3 regions of the Mesobacillus subterraneus genome follow, and region 2 is predicted to be linked to each of the others. Evidence: riboswitches for the same ligand, from Rfam matches in the RefSeq annotation. Region 2 holds a riboswitch; each other region holds the start of a gene.

Region 1 (10,126 bases), 520 kb from region 2:
GCAAAGTCGGGGACGGCACATTATTCCATATTTATCTGCCATTAACCAGGGAAATGTCTGATTAAATTCAATCAGGCGTTTTTTTTTAGAGCTAAGTATGAAACAGTCATTAAAAACCGTGTAATGTTTTCAAATTTTTACTTATCCTCCTTTTAAAATAGTGAACGATGTATTATATTAGACGTATAGCTAATTAGATATATATCAAATAAGTGTAAATGGAGTGGTTTTATGCAGCTGGATAAAATTGTCGCTTTTCATAAGGCAATGGGGGACCCAACAAGGATAAGGATAGTGGCTTTGCTAGCAAACGGGCCGCGCTTCATGGCCAGGCAATTGCCGGAAAGCTTGGACTTACCCCGCCGACAATCACACATCATATCAAAAAATTAAGGGATATCAATGTGATTTTCGAGCGCAGAGACAAGAACACGATTTATTTTCACTTAAATGAGTCATTAATCAAGGAACAGGCGAAAACGCTTGACAAATTGATCGAGAAAAAGGAAGGGGAAGTAGAAGCAATGATCGAGCAAAATATTGAAAGACAAAAGGTTATTGAGAATTTCTTTACAAAAGACGGAAAATTAAAGAACATTCCAGCGCAACGGAAGAAGAAGCTGATGGTATTTGAATATATGGTCCGTGGGTTGAAAGCCGGAAAGAAATATCCAGAAAAGGAATTGAACGAATATATCATGAAGTTCCATGAGGACTATGCGACAATCAGAAGGGAATTCATCATCAATCATTATATGTATCGTGAAAATGCGATTTATGAATTGAATCCTGAAGAAATGTGGGCAAAACCGGAATGATTTGTATAAAGCCAAAACCGCCTGAGACAATGTCTTAGGCGGTTTTTTTGTTGTTAAGGAAAATATAAAATAATTTAATAACTACATGAAGTTTTCTTAATCCAGCTCAAGCGCCTTGCTCCTCGAGGCGCTTGCGCTTTTTATTCTTGATAGACATCAATACAATTCAGGCCTTCGATCTGTAAAGATAGGAATTTTGCTTCTAGCTTCCTTAACCTCGCCAAGATCGATTTCTGCTATGAGGATTTCTTCTTCTTCCCCACCCTCTGCAATCACGTCCCCCCATGGGCCAATGACCATAGAATGGCCAGCGAATTTATTATTGGGGTCTGAGCCGGTCCGGTTGCAGGCTATCACAAAGCATTGATTCTCAATTGCACGGGCGATGAGCAAAGCTCGCCAGTGTTCTAAGCGCTGGATTGGCCACTCAGCAACTACGAACAACGCTTCGACTCCCTGGAGTGCATGGGCACGGACCCATTCTGGGAACCTGATATCATAGCAAATCAGCCCGGCAAATTTTTGGCCATCTAAAGAAAACAATCCTTTTTCCTTGCCAGCAGCCAGGTATAGATGCTCATCCATGAGCTTGAACAAATGGAGCTTGCTGTACAATCCTGCCTGTTCACCGTTTTTGTCGAATACAAGCAGTGTATTTTCAATGCCTTTTTCGGTTTTATTAGCAACAGAACCGCCAATAAAGTGGGAAGAATATTTCTCAGCTGCATCCTTGAAAAACACTTTAGCTTCTTTTGCTTCTTCTTCTGCAGTGTCTTTTAATTGATCGAGATCATATCCGGTAGTCCATAGCTCCGGAAGGACAATGATATCAGGTTTTTGAGCATTTGCCTTGTCAATCAGTTCGGAGGCTTTTTTATAATTTTGCTCAGGATTCCCAAAGACAATGTCCATTTGCAAGCATGCTATTTTATATTTCATCATTCATCACCGCCATACTTTCTGAAAATTATATCTTTACAAGTTACTATTTACGTTATATCATTTGTGACTAGAATTTCAAATTAAAATTTTTACATACTAATATATTTTCTAAGCAGGTGAGAAAATGGAATTTTCACAATCAAATTTATTGAAAAGCCTGCCCAAGCAGTTTTTTGCTTCACTCGTGCAAAAAGTGGGCATATATACTGAAAAAGGGGCAGACGTTATAAATCTTGGACAGGGAAACCCTGACCAGCCGACACCACAGCACATCGTTGAAAAGTTGAAGCAAGCTGGAGAAAACCCAGCTAATCATAAGTATTCGCCGTTTAGGGGATTGAGCTCATTAAAAGAAGCTGCAGCAGGTTTTTATAAAAGGGAGTATGGAGTCAATCTTGACCCAGAAGAAGAAATTGCCATCCTATTTGGTGGCAAGGCTGGCCTCGTTGAAATTCCTCAATGTTTGTTGAATCCGGGGGACACAATCCTTGTTCCTGACCCCGGCTATCCTGACTACATATCTGGAGTTGAACTTGCAAAGGCAAAGATGGTGACAATGCCATTAAAAGAGGAGAATGAGTTTCTGCCTGATTATGCCTTATTAAGTGCAGACGATTTGGAACAAGCAAAACTGATGTTTCTCAACTACCCAAATAATCCTACTGGCGCAGTGGCGCATCAGGAATTTTTTGATCAGACAATCGAGCTGGCCCGAAAAAATGAAATTTGTGTTGTCCATGATTTCGCGTATGGAGCGATTGGCTTTGAAGGAAAAAGACCACAAAGCTTTTTACAGTCAGAGGGTGCCAGAGAGGTTGGAATTGAAATTTATACGCTTTCAAAAACGTATAATATGGCTGGTTGGCGTGTTGGCTTTGCAGCGGGGAACAAGAGCGTGATTGCTGCAATTAACTTGCTTCAGGACCATATGTATGTCAGCTTGTTTGGTGCTGTTCAGGAAGCTGCAGCAGAAGCATTACTAGGGCCGCAAGAATGTGTGGCTGATTTGAATGATTTATACGAATCAAGAAGAAATGTCCTTATTGACGGATTGAAAAATATTGGCTGGCACGTCACTGCTCCAAAAGGTTCGTTTTTTGCCTGGCTTAAGGTTCCGGAACAATTCACTTCGGTTGAATTTGCAGATTTTTTACTTGAAAAAGCACATATAGCAGTTGCTCCAGGTGTTGGGTTTGGTGAACATGGAGAGGGCTTTGTGAGGGTTGGCTTACTGAGTTCTGAGGCAAGATTGCAAGAAGCTGTCAGCAGAATAGAAAGCTTGGGAATTTTCAAAAAATAGTTGACATTGAATTATTAACCTGACATAATCCTAATTAACAAATTTACTTTAACCAATTAAATAACTTGATTAAATTATTTTCTTATCAAGAGCAGGCGGAGGGACGAGCCCGATGAAGCCCGGCAACCGATCCAGCATTTAGCTGGGCACGGTGCTAATTCTTGCAGCGAAAGCTGAAAGATGAGAAGAGTTTAGTGTATTTTCTAACCTCTTCTTTGTGAAGAGGTTTTTTTATGGTTTTTTTATGGTTTTTTTGCACTTATATTAATGTCTAGCTCCAGCGCCTAGCCCCTCGATCGTTGTCTAGCTGCGGCTCCTAACTCCTCGAGACGTTTCGGTCCTGCCAATGAAGTCAAAGAGCGACTTCACTGTCAGGCCCTCCAACGCTTGTCGGAGTTGGGCAGTCGCCTATACTTTTCGATTTCGGTCCGCTCAATGAAGTCAAAGAACGACTTCACTGGTCAGCCCTCCAACGCTTGTCGGGGCTGGACAAGGCGCTTGCGCTTTTCTAACTGAAAGGATTGATCTACATGAGTGAAATTACAGCGACATACATAGTCCATGATGCAAAACATAACCCGGAGAAAAAAGCAGAGGGGATCGCGCTTGGGCTGACAGTGGGATCTTGGACAGATCTACCTGAACTGGACCAAAAACAATTAAAAAAACATAAGGGAAGAGTTGTTTCTGTAGAAGGTTCTGGCGTGAACACCAATTCAGACACAGTGGCGACAATCAAGATCGCTTATCCTGCCCTTAATTTTTCGCCAGATCTCCCAGCAATCCTCACAACGGTATTTGGAAAACTATCGCTTGATGGCAAGGTAAAGCTGGTAGATCTTGAATTTGGAGAAGAATTAAAGAAAGAATTTCCCGGTCCGCGCTATGGGATTGAAGGAATAAGGGAAAAGATTGGCGTTTATGACAGGCCATTGCTTATGAGCATTTTCAAAGGTGTCATCGGACGTGATATGGAGTTTCTGTTAAAACAGCTAAAAGAACAGAGTCTGGGAGGAGTCGATTTAATTAAGGATGATGAAATTCTTTTTGAGAATGAACTTACTCCTTTTGAAAAGAGGATCACTCTTGGGAAACAGGTTCTCGATGAAGTCTATGAATCTACTGGTCAAAGAACTTTATATGCTGCAAACCTGACAGGAAGGACTGCACAGCTTAGGGATAAAGCGCGAAAAGCGTCTGAGCTGGGAGCCGATGCGCTGTTGTTCAATGTGTTCGCCTACGGTTTAGATGTTTTGCAGGAACTTAGGGAAGATGAAGAAATTGGTATACCAATCATGGCTCACCCGGCAGTCAGCGGTGCGTTGGCATCAGCTGATGAATATGGCTTTTCATATTCTTTGCTTCTGGGGAAATTACTCCGCTATGCAGGAGCAGACTTCTCACTGTTCCCTTCACCTTATGGAAGTGTGGCGCTCGAAAAGCAGCAGGCGATCTCCATTGCTGAAGCACTGACTGCTGAAGATCAATTTAACAGGACTTTCCCGGTTCCATCAGCAGGTATACATCCCGGAATGGTCCCATTGCTTATAAAAGATTTCGGAGTGGATTCAATCATTAATGCCGGCGGAGGCGTACATGGTCATCCTGGTGGAGCACAGGGGGGCGGCAAGGCTTTCAGGCAGGCAATTGAAACCGTATTACAAGGAAAAACGCTTGAAGAGGGCACGCTTGATTTTGAAGAGTTGAAAATTGCTTTAGGCGTTTGGGGTTCAGCCGAGGTAGTGGCGAAATGACCCATCCAGTCATTTTTTGTGACTTCGACGGAACCGTAACCGAAAAGGACAATATCATCGCGATCATGAATCAATTTGGCCCTGAAGGATGGGACGATATAAAAGAATCAGTCCTTGATCGAACGATTTCGATCAGGGAAGGTGTAGGGAAAATGTTTTCCCTCCTTCCGGTCACCTTGCTGGAAGAAATCATCGATTTTGCCGTCAAAAATGCTAGGATTCGCTCCGGTTTTCAGGAATTCCTCGATTATGCCAGCGAAGAAGGAATCCCTGTATATATCGTAAGCGGAGGAATTGATTTTTTCATAGAACCTATCATTCAACAATTTGGCCCAATTGCTGGCATTTACTGTAATGGTTCTGATTTTTCAGGAAAAACAATCAAAATTGAATGGCCGAACAGCTGCGATGAACAATGTTCAAATGATTGCGGATGCTGTAAGCCATCAATTATGAGGAAGCTCGAAAAAAGCGGATCTTATAAAATCGTCATCGGTGATTCGGTGACCGATCTTGAAGCCGCAAAACAGGCAGATTTCGTATTAGCCAGAGATTACTTAAAAGATAAATGTGAAGAATGGGAAGTTGCACATACATCTTTTGAAACGTTTTATGACTGTATTGAAGCTTTAAAAATTAAGACAGGGGTGAAAGGATGAGTTATTTAGAAACCAAATGGGAAGAATTGGGCGACGTGAAGGCTGAACTGGCTGAACGTGATTGGTTTATGGGAACGAGTGGAAACCTTGCGATTAAAGTGAACAGCGACCCAGTGCAATTCCTTGTGACTTCAAGCGGAAAAGATAAGCGGAAACGTACTGATGAAGAATTTTTACTTGTTGACCAATTTGGTCGTCCGGTGGAGGAAACACATTTGAAGCCTTCTGCGGAAACTCTGCTTCATGTTGAGGTATACAATAAGACAAGCGCTGGATGCAGTCTTCATGTCCATACAATTGATAACAATGTCATCTCCGAGGTCTATGGAGACAGGGGCGAGGTGCAATTCCAGGGTCAGGAATTAATTAAAGCTTTCAATATTTGGGAGGAAGATGCTGTCCTCAAAATTCCCATTATTCCGAATTACTCACATATTCCAACCCTTGCTAAAGCATTCACAGAGCATGTAAAAGGAGACACTGGGGCAGTATTGATTCGTAACCATGGCATCACAGTCTGGGGAAGGAACGCCTTTGAAGCTAAAAAAATTCTCGAAGCTACTGAGTTTTTATTCCGTTACCAGTTAAGATTACTCGAGCACAAACCATTCCAATTGTTCAAGGTTGTTTAATCAGGAACTTTAGAGCAATTTCATTAAGTAAAATAAAAGACATGATATAAAGGGAGAGATTCATATGGCATTTATCGTAAAACAAAACACACAGGAAAGAATCGTTGATGAACAGCAGGTAGAGGCATTTCTGAGCGCACAGGAAGTTATCTATGAAAAGTGGCACATCCATAAGCTTCCAGCTCATCTTCAGGGAAAATTCTTGTTATCAGATGAAGATAAGCAGCAAATCCTTGAAGCTTTCAAAGTGGAGATTGAAGATATTTCTGCGCGCAGAGGCTACAAAGCTCAGGACGTCATTTCACTGTCTGACAATACACCGAATCTTGACCAGCTGCTTGCGAATTTCAAGCAGGAACACCACCACACAGATGATGAGGTAAGATTCATCGTCAGCGGCCATGGTGTGTTTGTCATCCAAGGAAAGGACGGAGAATTTTTTGAGGTTTTCCTGAATCCGGGAGACTTAATTTCTGTACCTGAAAATACACGTCATTATTTCACGCTTCAGGAAGATCGCCAGGTAGTTGCGGTAAGGATTTTTGTGACAACTGAAGGCTGGGTTCCAATTTACGGAGAGGAAAAAGTCAGCCAGTAATCATCAGGAATGCAAACATTGTCGAAGAAAAAATTTTTCGCGGTGAATATTGTCTTATTTTGCGAATCTATTTACAATCAAACAAGCATTTGCCATAATTCTTCAAGTAAACTTTTATTTATTTAAGGAATTAAAGTAGTAGAGGAGATATAGAAGTGTATCAATCGAAAAATGCTTTGTTAAAAGAAATTGATCGTGCCAGGGAATTGATGGTGGCTGTTGCAATGGAATCTGGATATACAAGTGAGGAAACAATCTATCGAAGCCAGGAACTAGATCGTTTAATTTATGAATATCAAACTTTATGCAAAGAGACGGAAATACAGCGGCAAAAAGGAAAAGTTTTGTTCAGGCAAATGATTCTGATGACAAAGAAACAATATATTTTAGCTCATGCATAAAAACATTCTACACTATAGTAAAAATTAGCCACTGCCAGGAAATCGGCAGTGGCTGAAATATTTTTATAAGAAAACTTCGATTAAAAACTCTCCCTAGTTCTTTTCAGCTCTCCATCAAAACATTGAAAATTTGCTCAAATTTTCACTTGAATGTTGCTTTGTGTGATATTTATCATATTTTTTAATTTCTATTTTATTTATTTTTAACATAGATAGGCTTTTTATATCATCATGCGACTTACTCCAATTAAGTACAGTTCAACGTACTACCATTTTAGACAATTCTAAGTTCATCAAGATCTAACCTCATTTTTTCACCATTCAAATGTACAATTTTGCTTACCACTTTTTTAATTGTTGGTACTATGCTTGTGATGCGATTCATATATCGTACTACATAGCATTTTATTTTTCATTGCCAAAGTAATCGCTTACAAGTTAATAGTTTTTCATTTTGAGGAGGGGAAAAGAGAGTATGCACATTGTCGTATGTGTCAAGCAAGTGCCCGATACAAAGATCATCAAAATCAATCCTAAAACGAATACTCTGGATAGGCGAAGCGCACCAGCAATTTTGAACCCTTATGATGCCCACGCTGTACAGGAAGCAGTCAAAATCAAGAATAAAACAGGTGGAACGATCTCTGTTTTATCAATGGGACCGCCGCAAGCTGTTGCAGTTATTAAGAAAAGCGTTGAAATAGGCGCTGACCAGGGATTCCTCATCTCAGACAGGGCGTTTGCAGGTGCAGATACCCTGGCAACAAGCTATGCACTCTCCAAAGCGCTTGAAAAAATATCAAAGGATAATCCGATAGACTTAGTCATCTGTGGCAAGCATGCGATTGATGGTGATACAGGACAAGTATGGCCCGGAATTGCACGCCGCCTAGATATACCGCCAATCACGAATGTTATTGAAGTTTCTGAGGTTAATAAGAAAGAGAAATACGTTCATATCAAGCGTAAGCAAATCGATGGCTACGAAGTCTTGCAATCACAGCTGCCATGCCTGCTGACTGTTGAAAAAGAGATTAATGACATAGAATATGCACCGCTTCCAAATATGATCAATGCTGCACGATATGAGCCGGTCATCTGGTCTGTCAATGACCTTGCAGATGTTGACAAGACTCAGCTCGGATTAAAAGGATCCCCTACGATTGTGGGCAAGATGTTCAGTCCTCCAAAACTTGAAGGCGGGAAAAGGATTGAAGGAAACGCTGATTCTCAAGTAGAACAGCTAATGGGAATTTTAATGGAAAGAAAAGATTTATTGAAATTAAAAACAGCCAACTCTTGATGCGATTTAAAAGGGGGAATAGCAGGATGGAAGAAAACCAGGGAGTCTGGGTATTCATTGAAGTAAATGAAGGGAAGATTGAAGGAGTTTCACTGGAATTACTTGGTGCGGGAAGGAAGCTTGCCGACAAGCTGGAAGTGCCGCTTTCCGGGGTTATGCTTGGCGAAGGTGTCATGCCTTTAGCAAATGAAGTAATCTATGCCGGTGCAGACCAAGTATATGTCGTTGACCATCCGGTCCTGAAGGATTATCGGACAGAGTCATTTATGAAGGGTGTCTGTACGCTGGCTGAAAAATATAAGCCGGAAATCTTCCTTTATGGAGCAACACCTAATGGAAAGGACCTGGCAAGTGCTGTTGCAACGGACTTGAGTACAGGTTTAACAGCTGATACGACGATGCTCGATGTAGATGTTGAGAAAAGGCTGCTGGAGGCAAGCCGTCCTGCCTTTGGCGGAAATATAATGGCAACCATTCTGTGTAAAAAACACAGACCACAAATGGCTACAGTACGCCCTAAAGTGATGAAGGCCCTCGAAACAGATGAAGGCAGGAAGGGAGTCATCATAGAAGAAGAGTTAGAACTTCGGGAAGAAGATATGCGCACAAAAGTACTTGAAATTGTGAAGGACGTAACAAAAAAAGCTAGCCTTGCAGAAGCACATGTCATCGTGGCTGGCGGAAAAGGATTAGGTGATATCCAGGGATTCCAGTTGATCCATGAGCTGGCTGAAGTGATTGGTGCAAGCGTCGGCGGTACGAGGGATGTGGTCGAAGCGGGATGGCTCAAGCATGAGCAGCAAATAGGCCAGACAGGCGAGACCGTTACTCCGAAAATCTATTTCGCCATCGGTATTTCAGGGGCAATCCAGCATGTTGAGGGAATGAAAAATTCTGAGCTGATCATTGCCATCAACAAGGATCCGAACGCGCCGATTTTCGATGTAGCTACATATGGCATTGTCGGCGATGCATTGGAAATTGTGCCTAAACTAATCAAACAGTTCAAAGAGCTCAGTAAAGAGAAGGGCGGGGAAATGAGCTATGTCTGAAAAATTTGATGTCATCGTCGTAGGAGCCGGCCCTGCTGGAACTTCATGTGCCTACAACTGTGCAAAAAACGGTCTTAAAGTATTGTTGATCGAGCGCGGTGAATACCCTGGATCAAAGAACGTGATGGGTGGAGTCCTTTACCGTAAACAGATGGAAGACATCATTCCGGAATTTTGGAAGGAAGCTCCTCTTGAAAGGACGGTTGTTGAACAGCGATTCTGGATGATGGATAAAGAATCGGTTGTCCAGTTTGGATATAAAGGTCTCGAATGGGCGGTTGAACCATATAATAACTTTACAGTGCTGCGTGCACAATTTGACCAATGGTTCGCACAGAAAGCTGTCGAGCAAGGTGCATTGTTGATAAACGAAACAGTTGTTACTGAATGTATTGTTGAAAATGGCAAGGTTACAGGCGTCCGTACAGATCGTCCTGATGGAGAAATATTTGCAGACGTTGTCGTACTTGCAGACGGAGTTAACTCCCTGCTTTCGAAGCAGCTTGGCTTCCATAGGGAATTCCGTCCTGATGAAGTTGCCCTTACGGTTATGGAAGTCATCAATCTGCCGAAGGATAAAATAAATGACCGCTTCAATCTTGAAGGAAACCACGGAACGACGATTGAGATTTTTGGTGACTCAACTCAAGGCAATCTTGGCACCGCC
Region 2 (10,126 bases):
GGGAATCGAATTGAATTGCTCGAATGGCAACACACGCTAAAATAGTCCCTGCTTGCTCGATTGGTTTTCAATACAGCAAAATTTTGGTATTATATTTAGAAAAGCGAAATATTCGTTCCAAGAAAGAAGTGTTGAAGGAATGACCCAGCAGCAAAAGGGGAAACGCAACTTGATGATCATGTGGTTCGCGAATTTCTTCATTGCCGGCAGCATGACAATGGTAATGCCTTTTCTCTCATTGTACATCGAAACTTTTGGTGACTTTTCAGAAAGGTATGTCCAAAACTGGTCAGGCCTGACGTTCAGTATTACCTTCGTAACAGCCTTCCTATTTTCACCTGTGATTGGAAGACTTGGTGACCGATTTGGACGCAAGAGAATTCTCATTTTCATGGGAATCGGGATGGGGTTAGCCGTCTTTCTTCTAGGGTTTGCAACTTCCGTCTTGGAGTTATTTTTACTGAGAATGTTCATGGGATTATTCTCTGGCTTCATACCTGTATCACAGGCACTTATTTCAACTCAGACATCGAAGGAAGAAGCAGGCAAAGTGTTAGGAACACTGCAGACAGGAAGTATCACAGGCTCGTTGCTCGTCCCGATGCTTGGCGGGGTTCTTGCTGATACCTTAGGCTATGCGACAACCTTCCAATCTACCTCAGCATTCATTGTCCTTTCTGGTCTGCTCGTGTTTTTTGTCATGGAATACAGAGTCGATATAAAAAAAGGAACAAAGACAAATTACAGCCGCAAAGAAGTTCTTCAGCATATCTTTAAAAATCCGATCATGGTCAATGTCCTGCTCATGTCGATGCTGGTGCAGATTGCCCATTTCAGTATCCAGCCTATCCTTTCGCTATATGTGGGAGAGCTGCATGGGCCTGAAAACCTGGCATTCTTTTCTGGAATCGCCTTTTCAGCAGCAGGGCTTGGCAATTTGTTAATGGCACGGAAATGGGGGCAAATTGCCGACCGGGTTGGCTATATCAAAATACTTGTCGTACTCCTGTTTCTATCGGCAATCATTTATTTGCCAGGCGGTTTTGTGGATAACATCTGGCAGCTTGTCCTGATTCGGTTTCTGCTTGGCATCACCATCGGCGGCATTATCCCTGTCAGGGTGGCTTATATCAGGCAGGAAGCACCGGTGGCAATGCAGGGTGAAGTACTCGGCTATAACACGAGTCTACGTTTCTTTGGAAACATTATCGGTCCTGTGCTCGGCGGTTTCCTTGCAGGGTACTTCGGATTCACCTCGGTATTCGTCCTGACAAGCGGACTACTGCTCGTGAGCGGCATTGTCCTTTTTGCCTCGATGCAGCGCAATCCCCAGTTCGTAAGAGATACTTTTTAAAAGAGCAAAGACTGGATCCTTGTGATTCAGTCTTTTTTACTTTTTATGAGACAAAATCAAGTATAATCTTATCTATGAATTATTTGGGCTTGAGAGACAGTTACACAGCTTCCATCACTGCTGGTTTTTATTCAGATGGAAGAATCATTCAAGATATTGTTTTTTTATCGCTGTCTGAGGGAACCATTTACATATGAATGAGATTTAGAGGAAGAATAGGTTCATATTACATATAGAAAATCGGGTGATTTTATTTGGAAGTTCAAGCCTTGCAGGAAGTCGAAAAACTGGCCTTAAAAAAGCAAAAAACTTTTAAACAAAGCAAAATACGCTATCTGGCAAGGGCTGCCCTGGCATCGATGTTCATCGGCTTTGGGGTCATTGTTGCGTTCAAGACGGGAAATCCATTTTATGTGGAACACTCGCCCTTTGCCTACCCTATAGCTGCCATTACCTTCGGGGCAGCCATTATCCTGATTGCCTATGGCGGAGGAGACCTGTTCACAGGAAACACCTTTTACTATACGTTTGCAGCTTTGCGAAAAAAAATGGCCTGGCTTCAGGTGGCCAGGATGTGGATTTACAGTTATGTCGGCAATATCATTGGCGCAGCTGCGTTTGCTTTTTTGATTTATACAACAGGATTGTTTGATGATCATTCCGTTAACGGATTCTTGTTGAGTGTTGCTGAGAAAAAGACACTTGCACCAACTTCAGAGCTTTTTTTCAGGGGCATTCTCTGTAACTGGCTCGTTTGCCTCGCGTTCTTCCTGCCGATGTCGATGAAAGGCGACGGAGCAAAAATGTTTGCGATGGTGTTTTTCGTCTACTGTTTCTTCATTTCGGGTTATGAACACAGCATCGCCAACCTGTGTACCTTTGCGATCAGCATGGTCCTTGACGACCCGCAATCCGTTACTATTACAGGGGTGATTCACAATTTAATTCCCGTGACGATCGGCAACCTGATTGGCGGCGGAATCATGATGGGCTGGATGTATTACTATGCGAACAAACCATTTTTTGAGGATTGAAAAAGGCTCAGCTTTTACCTGAGCCTTCCCTTTTAAATTTAATTGCTATTTGAGCTGCCAACGTGGCAGACACTGCAAATATGAGGGTAAGCAGTACTTGGTTACTCAGCAACTCTTGTGAATAAACCGCCGCATTCACTGAAAACCAAAACAGGCTGCTGACTGCAGTGGCTATGAAAAATAATCCCCATATGACTTCCTTGAATTTCCGATATCCACGGCTGCCTGGCAAATGCTTTATGTAAAAATAGAACAAAACCCCCAGCGCCACGACGATGAGTGAGTAACTAATCGGGAAAAAGACAACTTCATCATTATTATCAGCCAATGCGATATTCCCCAGAAACAGGAGTTGAAAGGTAAGAGCATAAATAAGGAAAGATAAAAACAAGATCCATTCTCCTACATAAATAAATGACTTAATGTAAATTTTTATTCCTCCTTCAAGAATGTTTATTTTTATACTTCTCTCCCTATGCTAATTCTCCTTTAAAAGAAAACAGGATATAGAAAATTCTATATCCTGGTGACCGCATTATTTCCGAACAAACATCGTGCCGTGACGACATTGTATGTAACTGCACTCTAATGTTTTTGCTTATAATAGGTGATGCCCAGGGCAAATGCAAGTACTGTTCCCAGTCAATACTGATGCTTTTCATTTGAAGTTTCATCCGGGTTCCTCCTATCAATCTGCAAAGCAGACACTCTCCAAGTTTGAGAGTGCCTGCTTCGAGTGACTGAACTGGTAAAAATCGAGTAAAATTTCCATTTCGCTATAAAAATATGATTTTCGCTATAAAATTTCGATTTTCGCTATAAAATCGAAAATATCGCTATAAAAAAGATTTTTCCGCTATAAAACTTGTCAGTCATCCATTTCAATGGTTATTTCTTATAGTGATCCTTCAATTTCTCCATCCAATCTTCTAAAAATGCGTCTGATTTGCCCCATCCTTCGATGATTTCAGTAAGATTCACCATGTTCACTGGATTTTCAGACTGCTGAAGCTGTTCCTGTGAAATCAGTGATGCTTCGAGATCGTAACTCGCAGGTGTTTCTTCGCCAGCCAGCTTTTTTGCAAGCAATCTCATATTTACTTCACCGATAAGTTTTGGATCCACAGCAGCGGTGTATTTCCATGGACTGTCTTCTCCCTGGATTTCCTGAAGGTCTGCATTGGATACATCGATTCCGTAAATCTTGATTTCATCTCGCCCAGCTTCCTTAATGGCACGAGCTGCTCCAATCGCAAAAGCATCCCATGTTGCAAAAATCGCGTCAATTTCTCCTTTTGGATGCTTGTTCAGCATAGCCGACACTGCGTTTTGTGTCTGGACGCTTGTATCTGCAGCAGCCACTCCGAATCTCTCAACCTCTTTGATTCCCGGATTCGCCTTCAGAGTTTCCTGGTAAACTTTATTTCTTCTCACCATTGGCGGGAAGCCATCTACCCAGAGGTAAACAATATTGGCTTCTCCATTTTGGTCCTTCACAAGCTGGTCCAGTGCCTGCGTTGCGAGAGCCTCGTCATCCTGGGATGTAAGTGTGACTCCTTCGACCTGAGCCAGTTCCGGATTTGAATCGAAAGTTACGACGCTCTTGCCTTTATCAACTAATTTCTTTACGTCATCTACCGTTGCCGCGTCATCTCCATGGGAAATGATGAATCCATCATAGTCCTGCTGGAGCCCCTGATTGATTGCATCATGAAATTTAGCTGTGTCCCCATTCGCCGTGAATACGTCTACCTTGAAGCCAAGAGCCTCCCCTTCTGCTTTCGCTCCGGCTAAAAATTGCGCCGTATGGTCATCTCCGCCAATTTTGCGGATGACTTTGATTTTGACTTCCTCGCCTTTAGCAAATCGTTCCGGAACTCCTTCAACTGGACCGCTGGCCGTTTTTGTCTCTCCGCCTCCGCAGCCAGTCAGCAGCAATGAAGAAGCAACTGCACCTAAAAATACTTTTTTCATTCCTTTTTTCATCTGAATTTCCCCCTTTGATTGATCTGCCTGACTAACACAAATAAAAAAACCTCTCCAGAAAAGAGAGGTTTCAAACGCAGTAGAATACAAAGGTCGGATTCCTCTCTTATCTTTCAAAACAAGTAATTGTTTTGCAGGATTTAGCACCAATTCCATTTGGAACGGTTGCTGGGCGTCATAGGGCCAGTCCCTCTGCCACTCTTGATAAGAGAATTTCTTTATTTAGTTAATGTTGCAAATTGATAAAGTTTACTTTAAACTCCTATACTTATATTGTCAATATTATTATGAAAATTTAGTTATATTCTTTTTTTCGTAGAAGAAAAAAGGAAGACCCCAAATCGGAATCTTCCTTTTTACTTAACCCCTGCCTGCTGCGGTCATCCACTCAAACTGGCGAAGTTTTACTTCATAAAGTGTTAATGGGTCACGGTACAGTTCAGGGTTAATTCTCATTTTTTCAAGTTCGTTCTTTCCAAACTCGATATCAGATTTTGCTTCTTCAACGGCTACTTCGAGTTCGTTGAACGGTTTTTTGAAGAATAGGTTCACGTCGCGTTCAATCGATTTTTCAAAAATCTCGAATTGCTGCAGAAATCTTTTTGCAGTGGTTACGCCGATTTCATAATAATCTTCAGTCTCGAGATAGGTTTTGTATCTGTTATAAAGCATCGCATTGTTTTGCGGAAGTACACCGAGCAGTTTTCCAGCGCTTTTCAAGAAGAACTGCTGAGGAGTCGAGCGGTTCATGATGTTGACCTTCTCATAATGGACACCGTTCGTCATCCGGTCGGCATCGCGGCGCCAATCATCTAGTACCCTGAAATCACAGTCGAGACAAATCCTTTCATCTCCATACATCGCGTTAAATCCCTCGGCCATTTCATTCAGATAGTTTTGGCTTTGGTCGAATTCGTCCTTCGAATGATGAATCCATCCTCGTAAATCTTCATGGAATTTCGGCAGCACGGTTCCATTGAGGTATTCCTGGATTCTCTTGTTCATTTCTTCGTCCATTTCGGCATGTATTTTTCCGAAATCGCTGTCCTCCTTCACCCATTCCGAACACCCACGCAATATATCAGGAATCTTCTCGATGATTTCCGCACGGGTTTCATCCTTGATTTTTCGGTATGACTTCTGGATGGAAAGTGACTTTTCTTCCTCAATATCTCCCAGCTGGTTGAGGGCTCCGTTAAGCTTGCTCACCATTTCTTCATTCCAGCTGATTGATTCTATATGATTATTCTCAATTTCGATTCGTTTATCAAGTAAGTACGTGATCGCCCTTCTGACGAAGAATTGCAGTTTGGCGGTCCGCTCTTGCTCGAAGTCGACTGTACTTCTGTTTGTTTGGATGAAATCAGAGAAATCCCTCAGTTGCTTGCCTGTATCATAGTTAGATGAGAAAGCAAACATTTTCGAATCAGGATAGTATTGGCTGATTTCAGCCCATGTCTGGTCAAAAACATCAATTACCTCCTGCTGACTGTATATCACATCTATTTTATTCAACAGGAAATGTATAGGGAGATCAGGGAAGTACTCTGAAATTTTCAAGAGGACTTCCCTTTCTTTTTCCGTAAAAGGATCATTTGCATTGAGCACAAAAAGCAGACTATCAGCAAATCTCAAGTAATTGTACAATGGATGCTTGTCATAGTTGTTACTGTTGATTCCAGGAGTATCAATCAGTGCTAATTCGTGATCCCGCAGGAATGGGAACTCTGCTTTGAAATCAATGATTGTTTCATTTTTATGGTTCTGACGGCGAACTCCTGCCGCTTTCTTGAAGTCCTCGATATCCGTTATTTGGCGGACGTCTGTATCCGTAATCTCCTGGATTTCCGGATTCTCCTCCTGCTTGAACCGGATGACAGCAGCAGTTGGTGCCGTTATCAGTTCTTCCCCAACAATGGTGTTGACGAAGGATGATTTCCCGTTGCCTGATATTCCGGTAACCAACAGATTATGAACATTGGATTCCTGCAGCTCCTGGACCATCCACTTAATCCGGTTGCCGACCTCTATCTCATGATTTTCAGCCCATTCAATGATCGTCTTGAATAGCTGCATGCTATCCTGATAACCATTATGATACTCGCGAGAATTCAGCACAAGATTTTCTGCATCGTGAATCGCGGACGAGGTGATGGCACCTGGAAATACCTCATTCCACGCAATAATAGACGATGCCGATACAAGACTGTTAACAGGACTTGTGATTTTCAGCCAATTGGTAAGCATTTCAGGGATCAACGGTGAAATTTCCTTGATTAATCGATCTCCATTAATCAGCTCAAAATATGTGTCCTGATAGACCGCTGACAGATGTGTCCATCCGTCTTTTCTCTTGCCGTCCATTCCGCTGAATAATTGGTTGAATTCCCTGAGCCAAGTCATATAAGAAGTTTGACCCTTATAGCTTTCCCACAGGGATACCGCCAGTTGTTCAAACCGGCTTCTGTCCACCTGGAAAAGAACAGATAATGCTTCATTAAAGTAATCCGGTGCGAACTGAGCGGTGTGTCCCTGTTCTACATATTGATTCAAAACATTGAACCACTTAGGCGAACCGGTTCGCACACCTTCATTGACTGCCAGCTCGACTGCATTATCCCAGTCATTATGCTCTTCAAAGAACGCACGGGCAATCTCCGTTACACCAGGATAATCTGGATCAAGTGACACTGATTTCTTGATGACAGCAACTGCTTTTTCAAGCTTTCCCTGCTCTATGTAGAGAGATAAAAGCTGAAGGCCGCTCTCTATTTTCAGCACATTGCTATCTGTTTCAATTGACAGGTACAGCTCCTCAGCGGAAGCAAGCAAACCAAGCTCGAGGAAGGCATCACCCATGTTCTTTTTCGCCCACGGCTCGAATTCATTCGTGATGTTCTCCCACTTAAAAATCGCTGCTTCAAAATCTTTATTGTGAAAATAAACCTCTCCCTGAGCAAAACGGATATATGCTAAATCCGGCATATCATTCTTCTGCTCTTCAAGGTATAGCTCACTGAGAACACGAACAGGATGTGACCTGTTTCCTGATTCCATATAAGTTTCAAAATAAGACTTTTTGATTAATTGCTCTTCAAATGTCATGACTTTCCTCCGACCTCTTCATAATATCAATCCAAAAAAAGAGCCTTCAGACTCCTTCAGGCATTAATAACACGCTCTTCTTAACATTTCCTTTTTCCCTTATCAAGCTTGCCTTAAAACCTTATCATTGTATTCTATCAAACTATTTTTCATTCAATATTTCAGCGAGCTTTCAGTTTTGCTACAACCCCTGCAAAGTTTGTAACCTTCTTAATAAACGAACCATTTATTTGCCAGTTATTGTCGAAAAATAGAATTCATCTATAGCTTTCGAACTAACCTTCTTATTTCTGAGGATGAAATGAAGTTTGTCACACCGCAGATAGGGCAAAATCATTATAATGAAAGTAACAGGCGAACGAATAAAGGAGATTATTATGCTTACTTTGAAACTTATGGGTACTTCCCTCGAACATATTCAATCACAACATATAAAAAATAAATCTGTAATGAGGCACAACAAAACGCTTGCTACTCTCAAAGAAACAGGAAAAGAAGTTGAATTCCAGATTGACCCATACCTTGACCTTGATGAATTTCAATTTTTACGGGATATCATCATGGAGTTCAGCTATGGAAACGGAGATGCCATCGATGAAAGAGGCTGCCAGCTAGGCTATCTGGAGAATGGTGAGAAGGCGTATTTGATTAAGAATTGGGAAGAGTGGAAGTTATTCCTGATGAAAGCAAAATTAAGGACGCTCGAAGGCCAGAACGTACAGGCTTTAAATCTAGAAGGCGAAGAACTTGGTTCCGGTCTGCTTGCTGAGTATGAAATCGCTGAAAGCCCGTTCCGGATCACAAGCTGCACCTTGATCACCCTTTTCGGGGAAAGGAAGTTTGAAGGGGAAAATATTAGAGTTGTGCCGACTAATCAGTTTAGCTAACGACGCAAAAAGCAGCGGTCAAATCCGCTGCTTCTTCATTTTTCTATATTCAATTCATCAACCAGCTGCTTGGTCCGTTTCGCATTTCCTTCCGCGAAGTTCTCAAGACGTTCCTTCAGCTCTGGATCGTCATGGACGCGTTCAGCTGTTATTAAGTAAGTACGCATTAAATCCTCTTCAATCTCAACCGTATTTTCAAGTACTTCCTCGATTGATTCTTTCTTGTTGTCGTGATGAAAAAAAGAATGGGAAACCACGTTCATACCTCCCTTTTCTACTCCAGGCTTAATAGTTGGACAAATCTTCATTAAGAAAGGAGCTCTCCTTTTATCATCGCCTTCAGCTTACTTTTTATACTCTGCCTTTCTCCAAATGAAGAAGGCTGTTGTTGCCAGCAGAGTAGAAATCAGCGCGACAATCACCGCACCATACACACGCTCATCTTCGTGCCCATAATAGCCTTCGATGGCATTGGATAGCGAGAATACGTTAATGGCAAGGAACAGGAAAATCGAGAAAAAAGCAATTCGTTTTTTATCCATGCCTTACTTCCCTCCCTACTGCAAACACTTTGCCATCTTTGATTTCAAGAAGGATTTTTGGAAGCTCACGCTGTGGCGGTCCTGCCATTGGCTGGCCGCTGTCTACATTGAAATAACCTTTGTGGCAAGGGCACAGCAAGACATTTTCCTTATGCTCATAAAAGACTGGGCATTGAAGGTGAGTACATTTATTATTGTACGCGACAAATTTGTCCTCCGGTGTTCTCACCAAAATGGCTGGTTCATTTTTCGTCGGATAGTTGAAGTTCCTGGATTCCCCCACTGCCAACTCTTCGATATCCGTGATTTCTACCCGCTTCACTTCTCCGTTTTCATCGCGCAGGAATGTAAAGATTCCGAATGGAGTCGTCGCAAGTCCAATGGCGACAGTCGCACCAAACGAAGCTTTCAAAAACGCCCTTCTATTCAAATGGACATCGTCTTTCCTGTTCAGGTTATCGATCAGCTTGATCATATCTTTATCATCTTCATGACGGTTCTGCTTTTTATCATCACTCATAGCCAAATCCTCCTGTTCCTAGAGCTAAAACTTAGCATGTATTTTTTCTGCCAGGTTTAGATATTCATTGAATAGCGGTGTATTTCCCGGCGCAATCGCAGGTGTCTCACTATTCTCATCCGCTTCTTGTATCGGCAGCTGCCCGAGCAAATCCGTACCTAATTGTGCTGCCAGTTCCTCGCCGCCGCCTTTTCCAAAAATGAAATATTTCTGGTCGCTGTCCTCAGGCTTGAAATAAGACATGTTTTCGACCACTCCGATGACTTCATGCTTGCTCTTGATTGCCATTGATCCGGCGCGTTCCGCCACGAATGAAGCAGCTTTATGCGGTGTCGTCACGACGATTTCCTTGCTTTGCGGGATCATCAGGTGCATATCTAAAGCAACATCCCCCGTCCCAGGAGGCATATCAAGAATGAAGTAATCCATTTCTCCCCAGAGGACATCTTCGGTAAAATGCTGAATCATTTTGCCGAGCATCGGTCCGCGCCAGACGATCGGTTCATTGTCCTTCACTAGGAAGCCCATGGACATTACTTTAATGCCGTGCGCCTCAACCGGAATGATTTTTCCGTTGAACGTCTTTGGTTTTGCATCTATATTCAGGATTTTCGGTACACTGAATCCGTATATATCAAGGTCGATGATCGCGACTGACTTGCCAAGCTTTTGCAGCGCGAGCGCAAGATTTACTGATA
Region 3 (10,126 bases), 1.8 Mb from region 2:
TATGAACCATCTTGTGTCTGAGATATTTTACCCTGAACAATATTGACCGTTATTGAAAACTCACGGATCAAATTGGTGATCAGTGGCTGTTCGGTTCCTTCACCGACGAATGTCAGCTGGACAACGCGACCGTGTGGATATCGCTCAAGTAAGTGATCAACAGTTTCCTTTGTTTCCTCAGGTTCGGTCACCTGCTGGACGAATCTCTTCGTAATTGGCTGTTGCGGGTTCTTGAACACTTCCAATACGGGACCTGTTTCAACAATTTTCCCGCCTTCCATGACGGCTACTCTGTGACAGATTTTCCTGATAACATGCATTTCGTGCGTAATCAGTACGATCGTAAGACCAAGTCTCTTATTTATATCAACAAGCAGATCAAGAATCTGGTCGGTTGTCTCTGGATCAAGCGCTGAAGTTGCTTCATCTCCAAGAAGGACTTTAGGGTTATTAGCCAGTGCCCTGGCAATTCCGACCCTCTGCTTTTGACCGCCACTCAACTGGGATGGGTAGGCATCTCCCCGACCCTTAAGACCTACTAGTTCGATTAGCTCTTTAACCCGCTTATCTCTCTCAGATTTAGCTACTCCGGCAATTTCAAGTGGAAACGCGATATTCTCCGCAACCGTTCTTGACCAGAGCAAATTGAAATGCTGGAAGATCATACTGATTTCCTGGCGAGCCTTACGCAATTTAACTCCCTTGATCCTGGAAACTTCCCTGCCAGCTACCACGACAGAACCTGAAGTTGGAATCTCCAGACCGTTCAGCATTCGGATCAAGGTGCTTTTACCGGCCCCACTATAGCCGATGACCCCATATATTTCGCCTTCCTTGACTTCAAGGCTGACATCATCAACCGCTTTAACGTCTCCCTTGCTGGAAGGATAAATCTTTCTGGCATTTTTTATCGTAATCAATTGACTCCCCCTCTTTACACCTACACTTTTTAAAACCATTACATATCCCCTGAAAATTAAGAAGGTTATCAATCTAGTTTCCCATTCCCTAATCGAAAAAATTCAATCTCCAGCAAAAATGGCAATAGACTCAATCTTAAACGAGGATGTTTGTGCTCTAATCATAAATTCTTATTGAACAAGCTTTTCAGCTATAGCTTATTAAGCTTTTTTCAAAAAGGGCAAAATAAAAGCCTTCCTGCAAGTGAGCAGAAAGGCATAGTCATAGTGGATTCCTTTCTCTCATCTGCCAAAGCGATCCGCTTTGTGTGAATTGGCACCATTTCAGCAAGCAATGCTTACTGACGGTTGCCGGGTTTCATAGGGCACATCCCTCCACCTCTCTTGATAAGAGCACGCTATTAAATTATCTAATGTGTTTTAAGTTACGAGTGTGATTGTAGCACGGAGTAAAAAAGGGTGTCAACAAAATTATTTCCGAATACCAATTGGAACCTTATGGATATTAAGCCTTGGCTGGAATTCCTGGTACTCCGGTCGCTTTTTCGATTGCCTGCTCCAGATCTTCAATGATATCCTCGACGTTTTCAATTCCGACTGAAAGGCGAATTAAATCTTCCGGAACTCCGGCTGCTTTAAGACCTTCTGAATCCAGCTGCTGATGTGTGGTGCTTGCAGGATGGATGATCAAGCTTTTTGCATCGCCGACATTCGCGACGTGGGACCATAATTCTAATGAGTTAATAAGCTTTGCTCCCGCTTCCCTACCACCTTCAATCCCAAAAATGACAACTGCACCGGCTCCCTTAGGAAGATAGCGAGCCGCGAGCTTTTTATCAGGGTGTGATTCATAGCCTGGATATCTGATCCAAGTAACAGCAGGATGGGATTCAAGATAATCTACGATTTTACGTGTATTCTCAACATGCTCCTTCATGCGAACATGTAAAGTTTCTATTCCTAGATTGAATTGGAATGCACTCTGTGGACTAATTGCTGGTCCAAGGTCCCGCAAAAGCTGTACTCTTGCTTTTACAATAAATGCGGCAGCTCCAATTGCATCACTATACACAAGGTTATGGTAGCTGGAGTCCGGTTCATTGAATCCTGGGAATTTAGGTGACTTCCAATCGAACTTTCCTCCATCCACAATGACCCCGCCCATGACAGTGCCATTTCCCAATAGCCATTTGGTTGCCGAGTGGACGACGATATCTGCGCCATGTTCAATTGGCCGGCAAAGATATGGTGTCGCAAATGTATTATCGATAATCAGCGGAACACCTGCATCATGGGCAACTTCAGCGACAGCTTCAATATCCAGGACCCTGAGACTTGGATTACCGATTGTTTCTGCATAGACTGCTTTTGTTTTCGGAGTGATCGCTTTTCTAAAATTGGCAGGATCCGTTGAATCGACTAGGTGAACTTTTATTCCATACTTCGGCAGGGTTACAGCAAATAGATTATAAGTGCCTCCATATAGATTGGAAGCAGCGACAATCTCATCACCCGCATGTGCAATGTTCAAGATTGCCATCGTGATGGCAGACATCCCGCTTGATAATGCAAGAGCCCCAATACCTCCCTCAAGCAGAGCTACTTTTTCTTCCAGAGCAGTAACAGTCGGATTATGTAGCCGTGAGTAAATGTAGCCCGGTTCTTTAAGCGCGAATAAATCTGCTGCATGTTCCGTGTTTTCAAATTGGAACGCATTGCTCGAATAAATCGGAACTGCCCTTGCTCCGGTCACTGGGTCTGGTGACTGACCTCCATGTACCCCTAGCGTTTCAATTCTGTAATTTTTTTGCTCATTAGCCATCTCCATCTCTCCAATCTACATAATTTTTCTGGAAAAACTGATACAAAAAACCCTCTTCATAAGAAGAGGGTCATTTATCATCTCTCCTTATCTTTACAGAGCAAGTAACTCTGCTGGAATTAGCACCGTGTTTTCATAACCGGTTGCCGGGCTTCAAAGGGCCAGTCCCTCCACCTCTCTGGATAAGTATATTCAATTCGTTTTTACTGCGTTAAAGTGATAATATCACGCCGCAAGATAGCAGTCAATATATTTTGACTATTCAGATAAAAATTTACACAGGAAGTGGTCTTGCAAGATAAAATATCGATTCCAGTACCAATAGGTCACGAAATGTACAATCAATTGTTAAATGATTATATTTCACCCCATGCAGCAGTTTAAGGTCTCCCTCAAATAATTGATCCAATAATGCATCCGTACCCGAAATTGTTGCAGTGTATCCGTTATGAATACAAGTTTCATGGCAAACCACCTTGCCATCCTTGAAAGACAAGTAAAATATACCACTCTTTGCTTCTATTTTTATGATCAGGTCCAGTTTATTTACTAACTGCAGAATATGTTCCTTCTTTGGAATTTCAGCCACAAACCTTTCAATTTGTTCTCGCATTCCGATCAGCTCCCTTATATTACATATTCCTTGTACTCGGGGAAAAACCTGTTTGAATCCTTCGACAAATACATAATTAAATTTACAATATGATTAACGTAAAAAAAAGACAATACCGTTTGTTATTTCGGCATCGTCTTTCATTTCCCGAGAAATATATCCAAAGAAATACAGTAATCAAGCTGGTTTTGTCTTCATCATGCCGGATTTTGGCTTATCCATCGTTTTGAAAACCAAAAAGAAATAAGTGGAACCTACTAAATACAAACCTGCAGTAATCGTAAACACAGTCGCATATCCCCAATACGAACCGTATTTCAAGACGATTCCAGTCGATACCGGCCCCATAACCGCCCATCCGAGGTTAAACACCATTTGATTCACAGAGTTGGCTAAACCCTTCATGGAATCATCAACCTTCGACATCATTAGCGACATCTGGATAGGATTACCTGCGTTCATAAGTGCCTGACGAAATAAAAATCCTAGAGCAGCAAGCCAAAAGTTCTGTGTGTACGCTGTCAGCAGCAAAAATGGCAGGGACAGCATCTGCAATACAACTACCGCTCTAACTTCACCAAGTCTGCGAACGACCAATGGACCGATGATCATCGCAACAGCTGTGGCTCCCTGTCCTAATGAAATGACCAAGCCAATCAATGAATTGGAAGCCATGAACCGATCTGCAAAATATAGGTTTAAATACGGAATGACCAATCCAGCTCCAAAACCAATCATCAATTGCGCAACTGCAAACAGCAGAATGATTTTGAAGCTTGCTTTGTGGGGAATACCTTTAGTTTTTTCTTTTGTATCGCCAGCCGATATGCGAGCTGGTCGATTTTCATTCAACCTCAAAATTGGAATCAAAGCAGCTAAAAACAAACCTGAACCAATGATCAACGTGTACCTTATACTCTTCAATTCAGGAATGACCATTGAAAATAAGTCAGTAAGAATTCCCCCTAAAAGACTGCCCACCACGTTAGCAGCAGTCATCGCAGCGAAATGTATACTGAATAGGTGTACTCTCTGTTCAGGCTTGGAATTTTCCGCAAGCCACGGAATAATCGAAACTTGAATGAAAGCTGACGCCAGTCCTGTTCCAAATGCGAACAAAACCAACAGTGCCTGGGTTTCGACCATGCTGCGGGCAAATAAGATTAAGCCTGTCGATAATGCACCATACAACATCAACTTTTTCCTGCCAGCTTTGTCGCTTAATATTCCTGCGGGAATAAGGATTAGAGCTGTCGCAAGCGAAGTCATCGAAATCACTTTTCCGTTAACCAATTCATTGAGACCCAGCTCGCGTATGTAAAAGTTATATATGACCATGAAGATCCCAAGGTCAACCTGGGTCAGGATATTTGCTAAAAATGTAAGTTTCACGTTTCGGTTATAGCTTCTTATGTGGGAAGACCATTCTTGATATAGAGCCATTTTATTTCGCTCCTCAATTATTTCGATAACCTAAATATAATATTTTTGGAACGATATGTAAATGTTTTAAGGTTAATTCAGCTAAGTAAAAAATTTTTGTAATGACTAAACGAATTAAATACAAAAAAAAACGGCTAAGCCGCTTAATTACACTTTTAACTCTTTTAGTTTTTCGAAAAGATAAGGAACAGACTGAAAAGCATAGATTTTCTCCTGCACCTCTCCGTTTTTTAATACAATCAGACATGGAACACTCTCAATTCCAAATCGTTCCGCCATTTCAGGCAAGTAATTTAAGTCAGTTTTCCCTGAGGGTACATCAGGTAATAGCTGCTCTATTACAGTTAGCATCTTACTTGCCACCTGACAAGTTCCGCACATTGGCGTGTAAAAGTATAGGTAACCTGTTCGGTCTTCCTCCAGGAAGTTTTCCATCTCTCCCTTAGTCCATTCTTCCATCTACCGTCATCCTTTTTCTAAATACTCTGCATGAACATCGATATTTGCTCCGATTAAAACTGTAGCAAGATGATTTTCGGGTGCCGTAGCCACTTCCCTGTACATTCTGTCGATATATAAATGGTGCGCTTCTGGAAACTCTCTCTTGAATTGCTTCCGGAGCTTTTCCCCTGACGCATCCGCGTCCACCAAAATATAAACATCTTTATCAAAAAGGGAGTCAATTAGTTCGTCGAGCTTCGAGACACCAATCGTCCCATTTGTACAAATAATTTCAACCGGTTCATTTAGCACAGCTTGAACTTTCTTTTTGTCTGACGAGCCCTCCACTATGATCACCTTGTGATTTTCGTCCATCGTCATAACCACCTATGCACCAGAGATAACTACCTTACAGTATTATAAACATGAGTATTGAATTTGTGCTGTTATGTTCATATTTCTATTGTCACTGTTTTTAGAGGAGATTGCAAAAAATTAGACTAGCCTGCTTAAAGGAACGCTGCTGATATATATATGTTGATGCATAGAAAAAACAGCGGCATGGTTGGCCGCTGTTTGGATTTCCTTAACACCAGCCACCTTCATCACAATCAGTATACCGAGGTTCTGATTGATCCGGCACTGATACATGCTGGTAAATCTTATTCTGTTCAGCCTCAAAGTGATGCTCCAATTTCATCTGCATTCCTCCTGGCAGTTCTATGGATCCAATGTGTTCGTTTTCTAGGTAAAGCCGTATCTGTCCGTTTTCAAGCTTTCCTGTCACTCTGTCTGTTATATCGAGTTTTTGTTTGTTCAAAGTCATGATTTTCACCCTTTTTCGATAGTTGATTACTTTTAGCTTGTCCGAATTCAGAGAATGAATTGATGGTAAAAAGAAGAAGTAAAAAAAGGAGTTTATGCTGGGGGAATTAGAAAACGCCTTGAACATCAAGGCGTCAGTAAAATTTATTCTTTGATCATCTCTTCATATTGTTCAGCTGTCATAAGCTTTTCTACTTCACTGTTGTCAGATAGTTCAACAGTAACCATCCATGCTTTTTCGTATGGAGATTCATTAACAAATTCAGGGCTGTCATTTAACTCTTCGTTGATTTCCACTACCTTGCCGCTTACTGGAGCATAAAGCTCGGATACTGTTTTAACGGATTCTACACTTCCGAATGGCTGGTCAACAGTGATTTTGTCGCCTACTTCTGGCAGTTCGACGAAAACGATGTCTCCAAGTTCGGATTGAGCGAAATCCGTGATTCCGATGCGAACCTTTTCTCCTTCAACTTTTACCCATTCGTGTTCTTCAGAATAACGCAACTCTTTCGGTGCATTCATTGACTATCCCTCCAATTGTATATCTCTATCGATTAATATCGATGGGACCAAAATTACAGCCAGGCATTTTTGAATTCTTCCTCTTTGAAACCTACAGTTACTTTTTCCCCGTCTGTCATCAGCGGGCGTTTGATGAGCATGCCATCAGATGCAAGCAGTTCCAGCAGCTCACTTTCTGATGCAGTCTTGATTTTGTCTTTCATCCCCAGTTCCCTATACTTCTGGCAGCTCGTATTGAAAAATTTCTTAATATCGATGCCACTTTTGTCCAGCATTTCTTTAAGCTGGGATTGGGAAGGCGGAGTTTCGACAATATGTATTGCATTATAGTCCACTTCATGCTGGTCCAACCATTTTTTGGCGTTCCTGCATGTACCGCATTTAGGGTACCAATAAAACGTCTTTGCCATATTTTTCACCACCCTTTGCTAGTATCCCATTAATGAAACCCTCTAATCGGATAGTAACATAATAGGGCTGAAAAGCACCAACATTCCGTGTTTAATTTCCCCGATATTTCGGCATCCATTACTTTATTCAACATAATCCGCGAAATTCCTGCATGAATTAAAAGGTGTTTTAAAAAATGAAACACTTCTCCTGAAAAAGCAGGAGAAGTGTTCGAGATAGTTCTGGATTAAACGATAAAACGCTCTGCTTCGATCAGCTTTTCAGATGCTTCACGTTTCTTCGCGATCACATTGATTGGAGTGTGCCTTGTGAACTTGCGCAAAGCTGAAGTCAGCATGCGAAGAGCGTCTCCTTCTTCTGTTGCAACAAGAGTTTCTCTCGCGTCACGCTCGATTTCATGGAATGCTTCCTGGCAGAAGATTTGTGTGTAAAGAAGCTTCTGCTTGCTCTTTTCAACTCCATCTTTAGCGATAGCCTTTTCTGTACGAAGAACAGCAGATTCCATTGAATAAGCATTTGAGATGATATCCGCGATATTAACAAGGATTTCTTGCTCTTTTTCCAATGCTTTTCCAAACTTCTGAGCTGCCAGGCCAGCAGCAAGCAAGCCGATTTTCTTCGCGTTTTTCACAAGGTATTTCTCCTGTGCCAACGGCTCATCACCTGGCTCTTCAGGCATAAGCATCATCAGTTCTTCTTGAAGCTGCTGTGCTTTTTGCAATAATGGAAGCTCGCCCTTCATTGCTTTACGAAGGAATGTACCTGGCACCAACAGGCGGTTGATTTCGTTTGTGCCTTCGAAAATACGGTTGATTCTTGAATCACGGTAAGCTCTTTCGATTTCATACTCCTGCATGAAGCCGTATCCACCGTGGATCTGAACACCTTCATCTACAACATAGTCAAGAGTTTCGGTTGCGAACACTTTGTTCATTGAGCACTCGATCGCGTACTCAGCAATTGAGTCAGCAACTGCTTTGCCGTTATTGATTTCTTCATCAGACAACTGGTTCATTCTTTCTTCGAACAAGCCTACTGTACGGTATACAGAGCTCTCAGTTGCATAGATTTTCGAAGCCATTGTCGCAAGCTTCTCTTTTGTAAGATTGAACTGGGAAATAGGTGTTTTGAACTGCTGACGCTGGTTCGCATACTTTACAGTCAGGCCGAATGCCTGCTTGGCACCGCCAGTTGCGCCTACTCCCAATTTATAACGTCCAATGTTCAGGATATTGAAGGCGATAAGGTGCCCTTTTCCTGCTTCACCAAGAAGGTTTTCCACAGGTACTTGAGCATCTTCAAGGATCAATGTACGTGTAGAAGAGCTCTTGATCCCCATTTTCTTTTCTTCTGCGCCTACTGATACTCCAGGGTATTCTCTTTCAACAATGAAAGCTGTGAACTGTTCGCCATCGATCTTTGCATACACAACGAATACATCTGCAAAGCCAGCGTTTGTGATCCATTGCTTTTCGCCGTTAAGTACATAGTGAGTGCCTTCCGCATTCAGCTTAGCTGTTGTCTTTGCCCCTAATGCGTCTGAACCTGAACCAGGCTCAGTAAGTGCGTAGGCTGCAAGCTTTTCGCCAGTTGCCAATGGAGGAAGGTATTTTTGCTTTTGCTCTTCATTACCGAAAAGCACGATTGGCAATGAACCGATTCCTACGTGTGCACCGTGGGAGATTGAGAAACCGCCTGCAACGGCCATTTTCTCTGCGATCAAAGCTGAGCTGATTTTATCAAGGCTCAATCCGCCGTATTCTTCAGGAACGTCTGCGCCAAGAAGGCCGAGCTCTCCAGCTTCCTTCAACAGTTTTACAGTGCGGTCAAACTCATGCTGCTCGATATATTCAACCTGAGGCAATACTTCGTTTGTGACGAAGTCCTCCGTTGTTTTTGCGATCATTTTATGCTCATCAGTGTAATCCTCTGGAGTGAAAACGTGGTCGTATGTTACATCTTCGATTAAGAAGCTTCCGCCTTTTACAAGCTTTTCTGTTTGGTTACCCATTTATTGTTCCTCCTGTCCATTATGGGGAGGGGCTAAAGCCCCTCCATGTATTAATTTGTTATCGCTGTTTTCGCATTAACTTTTATATATTTAGCTTCGAAGGGATAGACCCTTTTATAAAAGTTCAAAGACTCCAGCTGCACCCATTCCGCCGCCGATACACATTGTAACGACACCGAACTGCTCGTTTCTTCGTTTCATTTCATGAATCACGGTCAAAGTCAGTTTCGCTCCAGTTGTTCCCAGCGGGTGGCCCAACGCGATTGCTCCGCCGTTCACATTGACCTTATCTTCATCAAGGCCCAGTTCACGAATTACCTGAATAGATTGCGAAGCGAATGCTTCGTTCAGTTCGAATACACCAATATCTGAGACTTGCAGACCAGCAAGCTTCAATGCTTTAGGAATTGCTACCACAGGACCGATTCCCATGATTTCAGGCGGTACTCCGCCAAGTGCAAATGAGCGGAATTTCGCAAGCGGCTTCAAGCCAAGAGATTCAGCCTTTTCACGGTCCATGACCATGACAGCCGCTGCTCCGTCACTAGTCTGTGAAGAATTCCCTGCAGTTACTGTACCTTTAACATTGAAGGCCGGGCGCAGTTTCGCAAGTGCTTCGAGATTTGTATCTGGGCGTACCCCTTCATCCTGTTTGAATTGGATTGTCTTTTCAACAAGCTTATTGTCTTTTCCTACTGAACGGAGGGTTACATCGACTGGAACGATCTCATCCTCGAATTTGCCTTCCTGGATTGCTTTTGCCGCGCGCTGATGGCTTCTTACAGCAAAAGCGTCCTGCTCCTCACGGGAAATGCCGTACTTTTTGGCAACTTCCTCTGCTGTATGGCCCATTCCCATATAATATTGCGGAGCTGTTTCAGCCAGCTTCGCATTCGGGCGGACAACGTGGCCCATCATTGGCACCAGGCTCATTGATTCCGCTCCTCCAGCAATGATGGTGTCTGCATGCCCAAGCATGATTCTCTCCGATGCATTCGCAATCGCCTGCAGTCCTGAAGAGCAATAACGGTTGATTGTGATTGCCGGCACTTCATGTGACAGTCCGGCAAGTGCGCCGATATTCCGCGCCATATTCAACCCTTGCTCTGCTTCTG

The links. A riboswitch is a leader RNA that binds a small molecule or an ion and turns the genes downstream of it on or off. The one in region 2 is predicted to bind S-adenosylmethionine.
Region 1: linked by a shared signal. The riboswitch ahead of mtnW (2,3-diketo-5-methylthiopentyl-1-phosphate enolase) and the one ahead of LC048_RS17005 (sugar ABC transporter substrate-binding protein) in region 2 are both predicted to bind S-adenosylmethionine.
Region 3: linked by a shared signal. The riboswitch ahead of LC048_RS01445 (O-acetylhomoserine aminocarboxypropyltransferase/cysteine synthase family protein) and the one ahead of LC048_RS17005 (sugar ABC transporter substrate-binding protein) in region 2 are both predicted to bind S-adenosylmethionine.

Annotation. Positions count from the first base shown of each region.
Region 1 is NZ_CP129019.1:2,751,729-2,761,854, reverse strand. It holds gene LC048_RS14425 (PAS domain-containing sensor histidine kinase) at 1-65, shown strand, start outside; partial or broken gene LC048_RS14420 (DUF2087 domain-containing protein) at 232-818, shown strand; gene LC048_RS14415 (carbon-nitrogen family hydrolase) at 975-1,757, opposite strand; gene LC048_RS14410 (pyridoxal phosphate-dependent aminotransferase) at 1,885-3,060, shown strand; SAM riboswitch class I at 3,140-3,247, shown strand; gene mtnW (2,3-diketo-5-methylthiopentyl-1-phosphate enolase) at 3,591-4,814, shown strand; gene LC048_RS14400 (2-hydroxy-3-keto-5-methylthiopentenyl-1-phosphate phosphatase) at 4,811-5,473, shown strand; gene LC048_RS14395 (methylthioribulose 1-phosphate dehydratase) at 5,470-6,105, shown strand; gene LC048_RS14390 (1,2-dihydroxy-3-keto-5-methylthiopentene dioxygenase) at 6,170-6,703, shown strand; gene LC048_RS14385 (aspartyl-phosphate phosphatase Spo0E family protein) at 6,859-7,104, shown strand; gene LC048_RS14380 (electron transfer flavoprotein subunit beta/FixA family protein) at 7,580-8,407, shown strand; gene LC048_RS14375 (electron transfer flavoprotein subunit alpha/FixB family protein) at 8,434-9,459, shown strand; gene LC048_RS14370 (FAD-dependent oxidoreductase) at 9,452-10,126, shown strand, end outside.
Region 2 is NZ_CP129019.1:3,271,232-3,281,357, forward strand. It holds gene LC048_RS16985 (VOC family protein) at 1-45, shown strand, start outside; gene LC048_RS16990 (MFS transporter) at 140-1,354, shown strand; gene LC048_RS16995 (formate/nitrite transporter family protein) at 1,609-2,388, shown strand; gene LC048_RS17000 (hypothetical protein) at 2,396-2,716, opposite strand; gene LC048_RS17005 (sugar ABC transporter substrate-binding protein) at 3,277-4,374, opposite strand; SAM riboswitch class I at 4,478-4,585, opposite strand; gene LC048_RS17010 (dynamin family protein) at 4,735-7,479, opposite strand; gene LC048_RS17015 (hypothetical protein) at 7,857-8,366, shown strand; gene LC048_RS17020 (hypothetical protein) at 8,402-8,629, opposite strand; gene LC048_RS17025 (hypothetical protein) at 8,711-8,908, opposite strand; gene LC048_RS17030 (QcrA and Rieske domain-containing protein) at 8,901-9,428, opposite strand; gene LC048_RS17035 (Mrp/NBP35 family ATP-binding protein) at 9,453-10,126, opposite strand, start outside.
Region 3 is NZ_CP129019.1:305,421-315,546, reverse strand. It holds gene LC048_RS01450 (methionine ABC transporter ATP-binding protein) at 1-920, opposite strand, end outside; SAM riboswitch class I at 1,200-1,314, opposite strand; gene LC048_RS01445 (O-acetylhomoserine aminocarboxypropyltransferase/cysteine synthase family protein) at 1,426-2,742, opposite strand; SAM riboswitch class I at 2,827-2,931, opposite strand; gene LC048_RS01440 (hypothetical protein) at 3,017-3,355, opposite strand; gene LC048_RS01435 (MFS transporter) at 3,533-4,798, opposite strand; gene LC048_RS01430 (thioredoxin family protein) at 4,946-5,257, opposite strand; gene LC048_RS01425 (toprim domain-containing protein) at 5,264-5,620, opposite strand; gene LC048_RS01420 (YusG family protein) at 5,826-6,065, opposite strand; gene gcvH (glycine cleavage system protein GcvH) at 6,209-6,589, opposite strand; gene LC048_RS01410 (arsenate reductase family protein) at 6,643-6,999, opposite strand; gene LC048_RS01405 (acyl-CoA dehydrogenase family protein) at 7,227-9,011, opposite strand; gene LC048_RS01400 (acetyl-CoA C-acetyltransferase) at 9,126-10,126, opposite strand, start outside.